One region of the Paenibacillus sp. FSL K6-1566 genome, then DNA from elsewhere that is predicted to be linked to it. Evidence: predicted binding sites of a transcription regulator. Region 1 holds the regulator's gene; each other region holds the start of a gene.
The links. Region 1 encodes LexA, which represses DNA repair genes until DNA is damaged. Its sites were predicted from a motif close to CGAACATATGTTCG; they were not measured.
Positions count from the first base shown of each region.

Region 1 (4,235 bases):
TCGGAATTGAAACGGATCTTTCTTTTTCGGGAAGGTATCATGTCATCCACGCAGCTGCAGATGGCAGCGAAACCGAAATCGGAGTGTTGGAAGATCGGACATTTATCCAGCCGAATTCGGAACCGGTTGAAATGATCCGCTTGCCGCTTCAGGATGCGGACGTATTTTTGCTTGCCCCGCAGTATCGGGATTGCCATGCCATCGAAATTTATGCTTTCGCCATGGATCGGGGAACCGGCGAAGCCTTCCCGCTTTCGTTCAAGGAAGGAGTGGGCAGCTTTGTCACTTCCTACTACAAGCCGCTGAGCCAGCCTATGGTAAGAATGAATCGATTGGTGCTGGAATCAACGGAAGGGCCGGGAGGCGAAGGCTCGCCCGATTTTGACGGGGAGCGCGAGTACAGGCTTGATCTCCGGGAGAGAGCCCTTATTCTGGAATGATGTGCAATATATAATGAGCATCCTTCGGGGTGCTTTTTTTAATAACTTTTTTAAACCCGGTTAGCTTTTAGTGCAGATTCCCATGGATATTCAAACTAGAGAACAAAACCCGCATGTGAAACATGCGGTTGATTAAAACGACTAAGAAAATATCGGGATTTGTAACTTTTTTCCTGATCAAAAATCATTGACTCCTTGGATTAGTGTAAGTAAAATCGTATAGTATACAAAGTATATTGAATTAGTCGGATTAATAGATAAGGGGGCATCGAATTTGGCACAAATGATTATCACAGGGTTATTATGCGGTGCTTTACTCGGATTTGTTATGCAGCGGGGTCGCTTTTGTCTGACAGGTGGATTCCGGGACATGTATCTTACAAAAGATAACCGGATGTTCTACGCCTTGCTGATCGCGATCAGCGTACAGAGTATCGGCGTATTCGCATTGATCCAGATGGGACTTATTCAGTTCCAAGCCGGCGAGTTTAACTGGCTGGCTACGATCCTTGGTTCTTTCATATTTGGAATCGGCATTATATTGGCCGGCGGCTGTGCGACAGGAACATGGTATCGGGCAGGGGAAGGGCTTATTGGAAGCTGGATCGCTCTTTTCGGGTACATGGGGATGAGCGCTGTTATGAAATCCGGGGCCCTGTCGCCGGTGAACAACAGCCTCAAAGGAATTTCAACACCAACGAACTCCATTCCGGCCACGTTCGGTTTATCGGTATGGCCATTTATCGCTTTACTTGCTCTGATTACTATTTTTCTTGTCGTCAAGCAGCTGCGCAAGCCAAAAGTGTTTATTCCGTCGCTGCCGCCGAAGCGTAAAGGCCTTAACCATCTATTGTTCGAGAAACGATGGCATCCGTTCGTCACCGCGATTCTCGTCGGATTGGTTGCGCTGTTGGCATGGCCGCTCAGCGAAGCGACAGGCAGAATGTCGGGGCTAGGAATTACCACGCCTTCCGCTAACATTCTTCAGTATCTGGTAACCGGAGATGGCGATAAATATTTGAATTGGGGCGTGTTCCTTGTACTGGGGATATTCCTCGGCTCGTTCATCGCAGCCAAAGGAAGCCGCGAGTTTCGCTTTCGGGCTCCTGATGCCAAGACGGCCGTATCCAGTTTTTCCGGCGGCATTTTGATGGGCTTCGGGGCAAGCTGGGCAGGCGGCTGCTCTATTGGAAACGGTCTGGTCATGACGGCGATGATGACATGGCAAGGATGGGTTTCATTATTCTTCATGATTTTAGGTACGTGGGCAGCTTCTTATTTTGTATATGTGCGACCACGTGCCAGCGCCAAGAAGAAGGCGGCAGTTTATCAAACGACAACGGCTTAGGAGGTTATATTAATGAAACAAAAATTAGCTGTACTTGGAATGGTATGTCCTTTTCCTTTGATAGAAGCGAAAGAAGCGATGGAATCTCTAAAAAGCGGCGACGAACTGGAGATTGATTTTGACTGCACGCAGGCAACGGAAAGCATTCCGCGTTGGGCTGCTGAAGCGGGCCACAAAATTACTAATTTCGTTCAGCTTACGGATGCATCCTGGTCGATTACGGTTCAGAAGAAGTAACGGATCATACTAGGTCGTGACTGAAGTTATCAACGGATAAAAAAATATATATCAAAATGGCCGGTCATTTGTTTGATCGGCCATCCCTATATCAGCCCAACTTGCTAATTTCCTTTCGTCAACGTGGAAATCTCCGCCCGAATAATAAAGCCCGCTCATCCTCTTGTTGAAAGAGGGAGCGGGCTTCTAATGTGTAGATTTTATGCTAGTGAACATCGCGGAACAATCCAATGACTTTGCCGAGGATCGTCACATGATTAAGTCGCAGCGGCTCATAACTAGGGTTCTCCGGCTGCAGCCGGATATGGTCCTTCTCCTTGTAAAAGGTCTTCACCGTTGCTTCGTCCTCTTCGGTCATGGCCACCACAATATCGCCGTTATCGGCGGTCTGCTGTTGACGTACGATCACATAATCGCCGCTGTGGATGCCTGCTTCGATCATACTGTCACCGACGACGGACAACATAAACACCTTGTCGTCCCCGACATAGTGCTGCGGCAGAGGGAAGTAATCTTCGATGTTCTCGGTCGCCGTGATCGGAACACCTGCTGTAACTTTGCCGACCACGGGAACCCGGGCGATGGTGTGGGTAAACAGGTTGCTGCTCTCGGATTCTTCCTGGCCAAGCAGCTCAATGGCTCTTGGCTTCGTAGGGTCGCGGCGGATCAAGCCTTTCTTCTCCAGGCGGTCAAGATGGCCGTGGACCGTTGAACTGGAAGCTAGTCCGACAGCCTCGCCGATTTCCCGGACAGAAGGCGGATAGCCTTTGCTACGAACTTCGTTTCGGATAAACTCTAAGATCGCCAGCTGGCGGCTGGATATTTTCGACATGCCGTATCAACCCCATTTAGTAACGTTTGGGAAAATTATAACATAGAACTGCCGTTCGTACAAACATAAGTTCTAAAATTATTGGAACAAATGTTCGATTGGGTATTGAAACAAACAGGTGTTCGTGTTATTATCGATTTGTAGTTAAGAGAACACTTGTTTGGGGGATGATATTTCATGTTGAAATATAGTACATACCGCAGCATTTATGAGAACATACCGACAGAGACGGATTCCGACTCCGAAGCCTGGATCCATCAGATAAAGTCAAAGATCGTTTCACTTCCATTAACGAAACTGCTGATCATTCTGCTCATCGTTGTATTCGGTTGGACAGGCGCATATTCCGTGTTCGCAGGAGGAACGGAAGAACCCACCGGAGAGAAGCTAGTTATTGTTCAATCGGGTGACTCCTTGTGGAAGATCGCTTCCGTTCATAAGCCAGAGAATGTGGACATACGGGTATATATCGATACCATTCGCAGAAATAACGGGCTGAAGGGTCCGGATATTCAGGCAGGCGACGTATTGTCATTGCCGGTATGGTAAGCGTCCATGCAGGTAACGGCACTCTTAGTCGTTCGGTTTAGATCTTAATATATAGTAGGAAGTGAAATTCGCCATTTCACAGATCGATGAGGTCGTATTTGAAATCTACTATATAATGATTGAATTTGTCGCACTCTTTATGATATAGATCATGACATTCATTCCTTAATATGTTTATATTCGCTGAATGCAAGAGCTTGCAAGGGTGGTCGCCTTGACAAGCTCTTTTTCACATGGTTAAGTTATAATGATATTTGAAATGGAGGAGAAACCATGGACATCGATACTTTGGTAGAACGCATCAATCTATTGGCACTTAAGCAGAAAAGCGAGGGTTTGACCGAAGAGGAAATGAAGGAACGCGCAGAGCTTCGGGAAATCTACCTTAACAATATCCGCAGAAACTTCAGACAGCAGCTGGAATCGATCGAGTGGGTCGATGAGAACGAGCAAAAAGGCGGCCCCCGTCTGAAGCACTAGGTTTTGTCGATACATCCTGAAGGACTCATTAGGGCTTCAAATGATGTTTTATTATCAAGCCGGGATGCTGCATGAACGAAGCACTGCTGCTTCCCGGATATAAATGAGTTGAGTTTAAGAAAACGATGCAGGCAAGGGAGTATATTGCCATAACATCCATTCATTTATTCAACTTTTATAGATAGCACAGGCGATATCAGATTTGGGAGGAACGATATGTCAAGATCTTGGGAACGAAAAGTCAGCAAAAATATGCAACAACTGAACAAAAAACGGAAGAAGCAGGGAATGTCCACCTATCAGGGATCTGCCATTTCCGATACAATGGACGTGTTTAAGGGACGGAAAT
Region 1 covers NZ_JBBOSR010000001.1:2,680,482-2,684,716, forward strand. Annotated here, with positions in the region: gene NST08_RS11700 (hypothetical protein) at 1-440, shown strand, start outside; gene NST08_RS11705 (YeeE/YedE family protein) at 724-1,788, shown strand; gene NST08_RS11710 (sulfurtransferase TusA family protein) at 1,801-2,025, shown strand; gene lexA (transcriptional repressor LexA) at 2,231-2,857, opposite strand; gene NST08_RS11720 (LysM peptidoglycan-binding domain-containing protein) at 3,035-3,406, shown strand; gene NST08_RS11725 (DUF896 domain-containing protein) at 3,680-3,886, shown strand; gene NST08_RS11730 (hypothetical protein) at 4,103-4,235, shown strand, end outside.

Region 2 (4,235 bases), 2.7 Mb from region 1:
GGCATGGGCCGAGGAACGCGGATGGGAGGGAATCGTTATGAAACGTCTCTCCTCCCCTTACCGTGAAGGGAAGAAGCACCGGGACTGGTACAAAAAAAAGATCGCCATCACCATGCAGGCGGAGGCTGTCGCTTTGATCATAAGAGAAGGCCGCGTAGCCAGCCTCGTGCTGGCTGACGATGAGAACAACTATATCGGCAGGGCATCGCTTGGACTGAACGAACAGACCAAGCAGCGGCTGTTAGAATATGCAGGCCTGCATCCGTCAGGTGCCGGCTGGAAGACGTTGCACGCAGATTTGAAGAAGGAGCAGCTCGCTTGGCTTAGCAAGCCGCTGACCGCTACGGTTACCTTTCTGGAGTGGAGCCAGGACGGAATGATGCGGCATCCGAAGCTGCTGTCGATTGAGGGGGTGTAACGGCTATGGCCCGTACCGTCAAAGGAACGCTGACCATTGAAGGTCAAGAGATTCAGATTACCAATCCGGACAAGCCGCTGTGGCCCGAGGTCGGCATTACTAAAGCCATCTATCTGCAAAAGCTCGCGGCGATCTCTCCCTACCTGCTCCGCTATTGCAGAGGCAGGCTGCTGACAACCATCCGTTATCCCCACGGCGTGGACGGGGAATCGTTCTATCAAAAAAATGCGCCCGAGCCGCTCCCGCCCTTTGTCAGCACCTACGTGCACGAGGGCATCAACTATGTCATGCTGAACGGGCTGCCCGAGCTCTTATGGCTGGGCAACCTCGCTGCTTTGGAATTCCATCCTTCGCTCCACCTGGCCGGTGACGTTCTGCCATGCGAATGGATGATCGATCTGGACCCGTCGCTTCCCGAGGAGCCGCGGATCATGGAAGCTACGGCCATCGTCGGCGATGTGCTGAACTCGCTTGGAATCGCCTCCGTACCGAAAACGTCCGGGGCAACCGGGGTGCAGATCATCGTCCCGATTCCCGAAGGCATTACGTTCGACGAGCTTCGCTCCGTCGGCCAATTCGTCGGTCAATACGTAACGGAGAAACACCCTAAATTGTTTACCATCGAGCGGCTGAAGAAAAACCGCGGCGACAAAATCTATTTCGATTATCTGCAGCATTACAGCGGAAGAACGCTTGCCGCACCTTATACTCCCCGGGCCAGACGCCTCGCAACGGTATCCACGCCGCTCACTTGGGAAGAAGTTCAGCGGGATGTCTCTCCGACGGATTTCCACCTGCTGAACATCGAGCAGCGCCTTAAAGAGAGGGGCGACCTGCTGCAGGCTCTGCCTCCCCAGCCGATCGGAGACATCATCCGGCATCTGAATGCCAAGGGGAAGCCGGCATCAAAACGGAAAGGATAGCTGCTCAACCTCCGGCTTCAGCTCCTCGGCGGAGACGGGTGCCGCAGGCTTAGGCAGCTTGCGCTGGCGGATGGAAAGGTGTGGGGCTGCTTCCCGGTCCCGCTCCTCCCCTTCCTTATACCCTGCACTTCCGGATAGAGCATGCGAGCCTGCCCCTGCAACATGGCCTGAATCAATGCCTTCCGCCAATCCGGAAGTCCTTCTTCCCGTCGCGGGATCGTAGGATCCCGTGGTTGGATTCGATGGGCGACTAGCCGTCCATCCCAGTCCATACTCCGACAAGAGGCGGGCGGCCATCATTTTGAAGCTTCGTATATACTGCTCTTCGGCGTAAGCTCCCGATCTGTACAGCTCCCGATAAGACGGCACGACCTCAGGGAAATGGAGCTTGAGCGTCTCCATATACCATTTCTTAACGTCGCGTGACAGCCTCAAGAGCGAGATCATGGCAAAAGAAGCGCCATGCTCCTTCACCCTGGACAGGAGCTCCCTAAGCCCTTCTTCCCCATCGGTAAGATAGGGCAGGACGGGCGCCGCAAATACGCCTGTCCGTATGCCGGCGGAAGACAGCCTCCACACGGCCTCCAATCGGCTTGCAGGATGCGGCGAAGCCGGCTCAAGCTTGCGGATCAGATCTGCATCCAGCGTATTCAGGCTGATATTGACCGAAACGTCCTCCATCCGGGTCAGGATGTCCATATCGCGCAGCACGAGCGGCGAGCGGGTGGTAATGCTGGTTGAGATGCGATACTTCGCCAGCAGCTTCAAGCATTCCCTCGTGATCTCCGCCTTTCCCTCGATCGGCTGATACGGATCCGTAGCCGTCCCGATTGTCACCTGCCCGATCGATCTCCGCATCGCTTCAATATCATGGCCGAATTTGGCAGCCGTATCGGACAGCTGCTTCGCCAGCGACTCCGCCGCATTGGTCTTCATGAAAATATGATGCTGGAATTCATCCTCCGCCCCCATCCCGATAAAGGACTGGAAGGCGCGTGCATAGCAGAAGCTGCAGCCATGTCCGCATCCTCTGTACGGATTGATAGACCAGTCAAACGGCATCCGCTCTTCTTTCACCCGATTGAGCGTTTGCTTGGTCGAAATGCTCTCATAAGTCGTTTGCGCCATATCCCCTTCGCCTCCTTGTCGTAACCTGCTCTATTTCCGAAAATGTTATGGTTATATTATAGCAAACATACGTTCTTATTATAATAGGAATTTACTGGATTTACAAATCGATTATCATGACATCCCACTAGCAATCAGGAAAATAATACCTTATAATCGATACATAACATATGTTATATATCAAGTGTTATATTTATTGAGCAAGGAGCATACCTATGGCACCAAAGCCTAAATTCACCAAACAAGACATCATCCTGGCCGCATTTGACATTGCCCGTGCGGAGGGGCTCGATTCCGTCTCCATCCGGAAAGTGGCCGACCGCCTGGGATGCTCGATCGCCCCGATCTACGTTAATTTTGCCGATGCGGAGGAGCTTCTGCAGCGAGTGGTGGAGCACGCGCTTCACGTAGCCAAGCAGATGATTACCGGGCAGCGGACCGGACAGCCGTTTCGGGATATCGGGATGGCCAGTTTGCGCTTCGCCAGGGAATTTCCCCTGCTGTACCGGTATTTAATCATGAAGAACAATCCGTATATGAAGCATAACGAAGAACAGCTTAATGAGGTGGTCGAGCTGATGAAGGAGGATCCCGGCTTAGCGGGATTTTCCGGCGAGGAGCTTCGGGCGCTTTTAATCAAAATGCAGACGTTCCAGACCGGCTTGTCCGTCATGGTCGCCAACGATTTGTTTACAACGAGTGTCAACGAGGAGCAGGTAATGGCCATGATGAATGAGGCGGCCGAGGATTTCATTCGCGCGGCGCGCTTGCGGCAAGCGGAACCAACTTGAACAGCCGCCTCTCCTTCGGCGTGATCTCGGAGGATTTGCTAGAAATCCAAGGTTTTGAAAATTCCATGGTTCCGGGTTTTGAATTTCCATGGTCAAGCATTTCAATTCTGTGTTTAGGGAGGCATGAAGATGAAGGAAAAGGCGGGCCCATCGCCGCTGGATCAAATGCGATTTGATCGCTGGATGGCGGCAATGACGCGCAGAAGAAATATATTCGGCGCCGTCATGTGCGTCGAGAATCAGGATCGGTCGCTGTCGATCGTCAGCAGCGGCGGGGAAATGAAGCCGGAGACCCCTTTTTTTATCGCCAGCGTAACCAAATTGTACGTCAGCTGCGTTCACGGCAGCTGCTTCGGCTTGATGATCGGATTGGCGAATATTTGCCCGAGGCGATGATCAAGGGCATTCACGTTTACCAGAACGTCGACTATTCCCGGGAGATCACGATCAAGCAATTGATGTCCAACACCTCGGGCATTCCCGATTATTTCTCGGGACGCGTATTCGCCGACTTAATCGCCGGGAAAGACCAGTCCTGGCCGCTAGAGAAGACGCTTGAAGCCGTCAGGCAGCTTCGTCCGAAATTCCCGCCGGGCATGAAGAATAAAGCCCAATACTCCGACACCAATTATCAGCTGTTAGGGAAGCTGATTGAAACGGTAACCGGGCAGCCGATCGAGGCAACATTCAAGGAATGCATCTTCGACAGGCTGAGACTGACCCAGACCTACGTATACAAGGACCTTCTTGATGGAAGACCCGCTTCCTTTTATTACCGGAAAACCCGGCTTCAAATCCCCTTGTACATGTCCTCCATCGCACCCGAAGGCGGCATCGTTTCCACGGCCCGAGAGACCATGACCTTCCTCCGAGCGTTTTTCGACGGCGTTCTATTTCCGCAGACGCATCTGAAGGAGCTCATGGAATGGAAATTTCTATGGGCACCCGGCACTTTCTTCTACGGTTCAGGCATTG
Region 2 covers NZ_JBBOSR010000001.1:5,395,299-5,399,533, forward strand. Annotated here, with positions in the region: gene NST08_RS23995 (ATP-dependent DNA ligase) at 1-418, shown strand, start outside; gene ligD (non-homologous end-joining DNA ligase) at 424-1,341, shown strand; gene NST08_RS24005 (SPL family radical SAM protein) at 1,324-2,469, opposite strand; gene NST08_RS24010 (TetR/AcrR family transcriptional regulator) at 2,685-3,260, shown strand; gene NST08_RS24015 (hypothetical protein) at 3,390-3,656, shown strand; gene NST08_RS24020 (serine hydrolase domain-containing protein) at 3,641-4,235, shown strand, end outside.
Region 2: NST08_RS24005 (SPL family radical SAM protein) is a predicted target of LexA. The motif match lies at 2,532-2,545, and genes of this name have one in related genera.

Region 3 (4,235 bases), 1.6 Mb from region 1:
TAAAAAACGATATATAAGAATTAACGTATACATAGATTACTGGGGGATGAATATGACGGAAAGCGTTCAGCGCTTCAGACCTTTTTGGCCCTTGGGAGGGGCGGCCTTGCCGCGAGTGATCCGCTCAGCCGTTTGTGGGGCTGCTGAAATTTCAAGACAACCCGATGCAAGGGAGGTTGCCCTATGAATTTACCCAACCGAATCACGCTTGCCCGTATATGCTTGATCCCTATCATGATGGTATTTTTGCTGGTGGATTTTGATTTTTACCCGGATCCGATTGTGTGGCACGGTTTCGAGCTCCCGTACAATCAGCTGATCGCGGCGCTGATCTTCATCCTTGCTGCAAGCACGGACGGGATTGACGGGTATTTGGCCAGGAAGAACAACATGGTAACGAACCTCGGAAAGCTGCTGGATCCGCTGGCAGACAAGCTGCTCGTGGCGGCTATTCTCATTTCCCTTGTGGAGATGGGCAAATGCGATTCTTGGATTGCGGTTGTCATTATCAGCAGGGAGTTTGCGGTTACCGGATTGCGCCAGATTGCGCTTCTTGACGGCGCGGTCGTCGCGGCCGGGCAGTCCGGCAAGATCAAAACCGTCATTCAGATTGTGGCGATTGTCGCGCTGCTGATTAACAACTTTCCGTTTGTGTTCCTCGGCATCCCATTCGATATCATTGCGATCTGGGCTGCTGCGGCCATTACGATTTATTCGGGAATCGAATACTTTGTCAAGAACAGGCATCTGCTTGACGGTGCAGGAGCATAACAGCAATAGGAGCAATCCTATTGCTTTTTTCTTCCGCGCTCCATTGTTATCACCGTTTGAGCCATATCGAGACCAAACATAAAAGAGTACAGGAGGGGCTATTATCGTATGAAAGCAGAGATCATTGCAGTCGGAACGGAATTGCTGCTGGGGCAGATTGTAAACACCAATGCCCAGTACTTATCCAGAGAGCTTGCAGCCATGGGCATCGACGTATATTACCAAACCGTAGTCGGGGACAACATGGAGCGATTGAAGGAAGCGCTCCGCCTGTCGAGCAGCAGAGCGGACATCGTCATCCTATCGGGCGGGCTCGGTCCTACCCAGGACGACCTGACGAAGGATGCGCTGGCTTCGCTGCTGAACCGGTCGCTGCATATCGACAGGATGGCCATGGACCGCATTGAGCGTTTCTTCCAGGACCGGGGCGTCGTTATGACCGAGAACAACCGCCGCCAGGCGATTGCCATCGAAGGGGGAACGCCGCTGCCGAACGAAACCGGGCTGGCCGTTGGCAATGCGATCACGCAGGACGGGACGCATTACATCGTATTGCCGGGACCGCCGAAGGAATTGATCCCGATGTTCGAGCAGCAAGCCAAGCCTTGGCTGCTCCAGCATGTGCTGACGGATGAGCTTCCGATCTACTCCAAGATGCTGAAGTTTGCCGGAATCGGGGAATCTGCCTTGGATGAGAGGCTTTCGGACCTGATCACCGAGCAGACCGACCCGACGATCGCGCTGTATGCGAAGGACGGTGAGGTGACCGTCCGCATATCCACCAAGGCTGCAAGCGAGTCCGAAGCGATGGTCCGCCTTGATGAGCTGCAAGAGCGGATTCGCGAGCGCGGCCCCGAATTCATGTACGCCAGCGAGGATGTGCCGATCGAGAAGGTGATTGTCGACACGATGGCAGACCGGGGATTGACGCTGAGCGCGGCGGAGAGCTGCACGGGCGGTCTGGTGGCGGAAAGCTTGACCTCCGTACCTGGCAGCGCGACGATGTTCCTTGGAGGGATCGTTTCCTACACGAATGAAATGAAGCGAAAGCTTGTGCATATCCCGCAAGCGTTGCTGGAAGGCGATGATGCGCCCGGCGCAGTGAGCAGGGAGGTCGCTCAGGCCCTCGCGGAGAATGTCCGGCTGATCACCGACAGCGATTTCGGACTGTCCGTTACCGGCGTAGCCGGCCCCGGTTATGCCGAACGCAAGCCGGTGGGGCTTGTATACATCGGATTGTCCCAGCGCGGAAGAGAGACCGAGGTGCACGAGCTTAATCTTCAAGGCAACCGGGAGACGATCCGTTTGCGCGCGACGAAGGCGCTGCTGTACCGCTTATGGCGGCGGCTTGTCTCGGAGGGATCGGAGCAGGCGTAGCAGGAGCCCCATCTTCGTGAATGAATGCGGAGCTGCATGACATAATAATAGTAAATCTTTTACATTGTTCTTGAACTGGAGAATCGATCCAGGTATAATCGGAAGTACGGAAGAACCGTGGCATATCGAAGGATGATGCCGCGGTTTTGCTTGTTTATGGAGACTGCCCGGAATTGAGCAGGGAAGGGGGAGGGTCAAAAAAAACGAATGTATGTTCGAAAAAAAGCTTGGCAAACGTGTCAAAACAAGGTATGATTAGACTATCAACAGTGAAGGGTTGTGGAACAATTGTCAGATCGTCGTGCTGCGCTTGAAATGGCGCTTCGTCAGATAGAGAAACAGTTCGGAAAAGGTTCCATCATGAAATTGGGTGAGTCCACCCATATGCAGGTAGAGATTGTGCCTAGCGGATCGCTGGCATTGGATATAGCACTTGGAACCGGCGGATTGCCTAGAGGCCGGATTATTGAAGTATATGGACCGGAATCCTCCGGTAAAACAACTGTAGCGCTCCATGCGATTGCTGAGGTTCAGAAGACTGGCGGACAAGCTGCGTTTATCGATGCCGAGCACGCACTGGATCCGTCCTATGCGAGCAAATTGGGCGTTAACATCGATGAACTCCTGCTTTCCCAGCCGGATACGGGTGAGCAAGCGCTTGAAATTGCTGAAGCTTTGGTGCGCAGCGGTGCAGTCGATATCATTGTTATCGACTCGGTCGCAGCGCTTGTGCCGAAGGCCGAGATTGAAGGCGACATGGGTGACTCCCATGTGGGTCTGCAGGCTCGTCTGATGTCCCAGGCTCTGCGTAAACTGTCCGGCGCGATCAACAAGTCCAAAACGATTGCCATCTTTATTAACCAGCTTCGTGAGAAGGTCGGCGTTATGTTCGGTAACCCTGAGACGACACCGGGTGGCCGTGCCCTGAAGTTCTACTCCACCGTCCGTTTGGATGTACGCCGTGTAGAGAGCATTAAGATGGGGAATGACGTCGTAGGTAACCGCACACGGATTAAAGTGGTTAAGAACAAAGTTGCGCCTCCGTTTAAACAAGCCGAGCTTGACATTATGTACGGTGAAGGCATCTCCAGAGAGGGAAGCCTGATCGATATCGGTACTGAGCTTGATATTGTGGATAAGAGCGGTGCTTGGTATTCCTTTGGCGGGGATCGTCTTGGCCAGGGACGTGAGAATGCGAAGCAGTTCCTGAAGGAGCATCCGGAAGTGGCGAATGTGATCGAGAACAAAATCCGGGAAGCAAGCAACTTGACCACGGTTGTTCCTGAGCCGAGCGCAAGCGAGAAGGAGCAAGAGGAGCTGGAAGAGCAAGATCTATTTAAAGTGGAATAATGCCCAGCTATTTCTGATAGTGCTAGGACCGTCCGGTGTTGAGAAGAACGCCTGGACGGTCCTCTTTGCATTATCATGATGCGGGATCCTAATAGTCATCCATGGTACGGAGTAGGTAAACGCTATAGAGCGATAAGGAGAAGCTATGAGTGATAATCGTGAAATAACCGAAGAAGCTCCTTCGGGAATCGAGCATTTTCCGGATCAGGAGGAGCTGGTGATCACGTCTGTGGAGAAGCTGCGAAAGCCTAAAGGACGTTATAAGATATCGTTCGGTCCTTATGGGATGACGGTTCATGAAGACGTGATGCTGAAATACCGTATGCTGAAGGGGAGCATCTTCCGTAAGGAGGAGCTTCAGGATATCGTAGTCGCGGATGAAAGGCAGCGGGCCTATGTGGAGGCACTGAATTATCTGTCAAGGAAGCCCCGAGCATCGCAGGAAATCGTGCAGCGCCTGCAGCAGAAGGGAGTGGATCCGGATAGCATAGAGGTGACGCTCCGGCGGCTTGAGGCGGAGAAGCTGATCGACGACGCATTATATGCGAGAATGTGGGCGGAGCAGCGGATGACAGGGCATAAGAAGGGCCGTCTGTGGGTAAAGCAGGAGCTGAGGCAGAAAGGGATCCGGACCGATCTGATTACGGAGGCGCTGAGCGAGGTAAGTGCCGAGGAGGAGCTGGAAAGCGCACTTGTGGTTGCAAGAAAGAAATGGCAGCAGACGAAGGGCGAGCTGC
Region 3 covers NZ_JBBOSR010000001.1:4,242,502-4,246,736, reverse strand. Annotated here, with positions in the region: gene pgsA (CDP-diacylglycerol--glycerol-3-phosphate 3-phosphatidyltransferase) at 184-771, shown strand; gene NST08_RS18630 (competence/damage-inducible protein A) at 880-2,148, shown strand; gene recA (recombinase RecA) at 2,437-3,498, shown strand; gene NST08_RS18620 (regulatory protein RecX) at 3,644-4,235, shown strand, end outside.
Region 3: recA (recombinase RecA) is a predicted target of LexA. The motif match lies at 2,353-2,366, and genes of this name have one in related genera.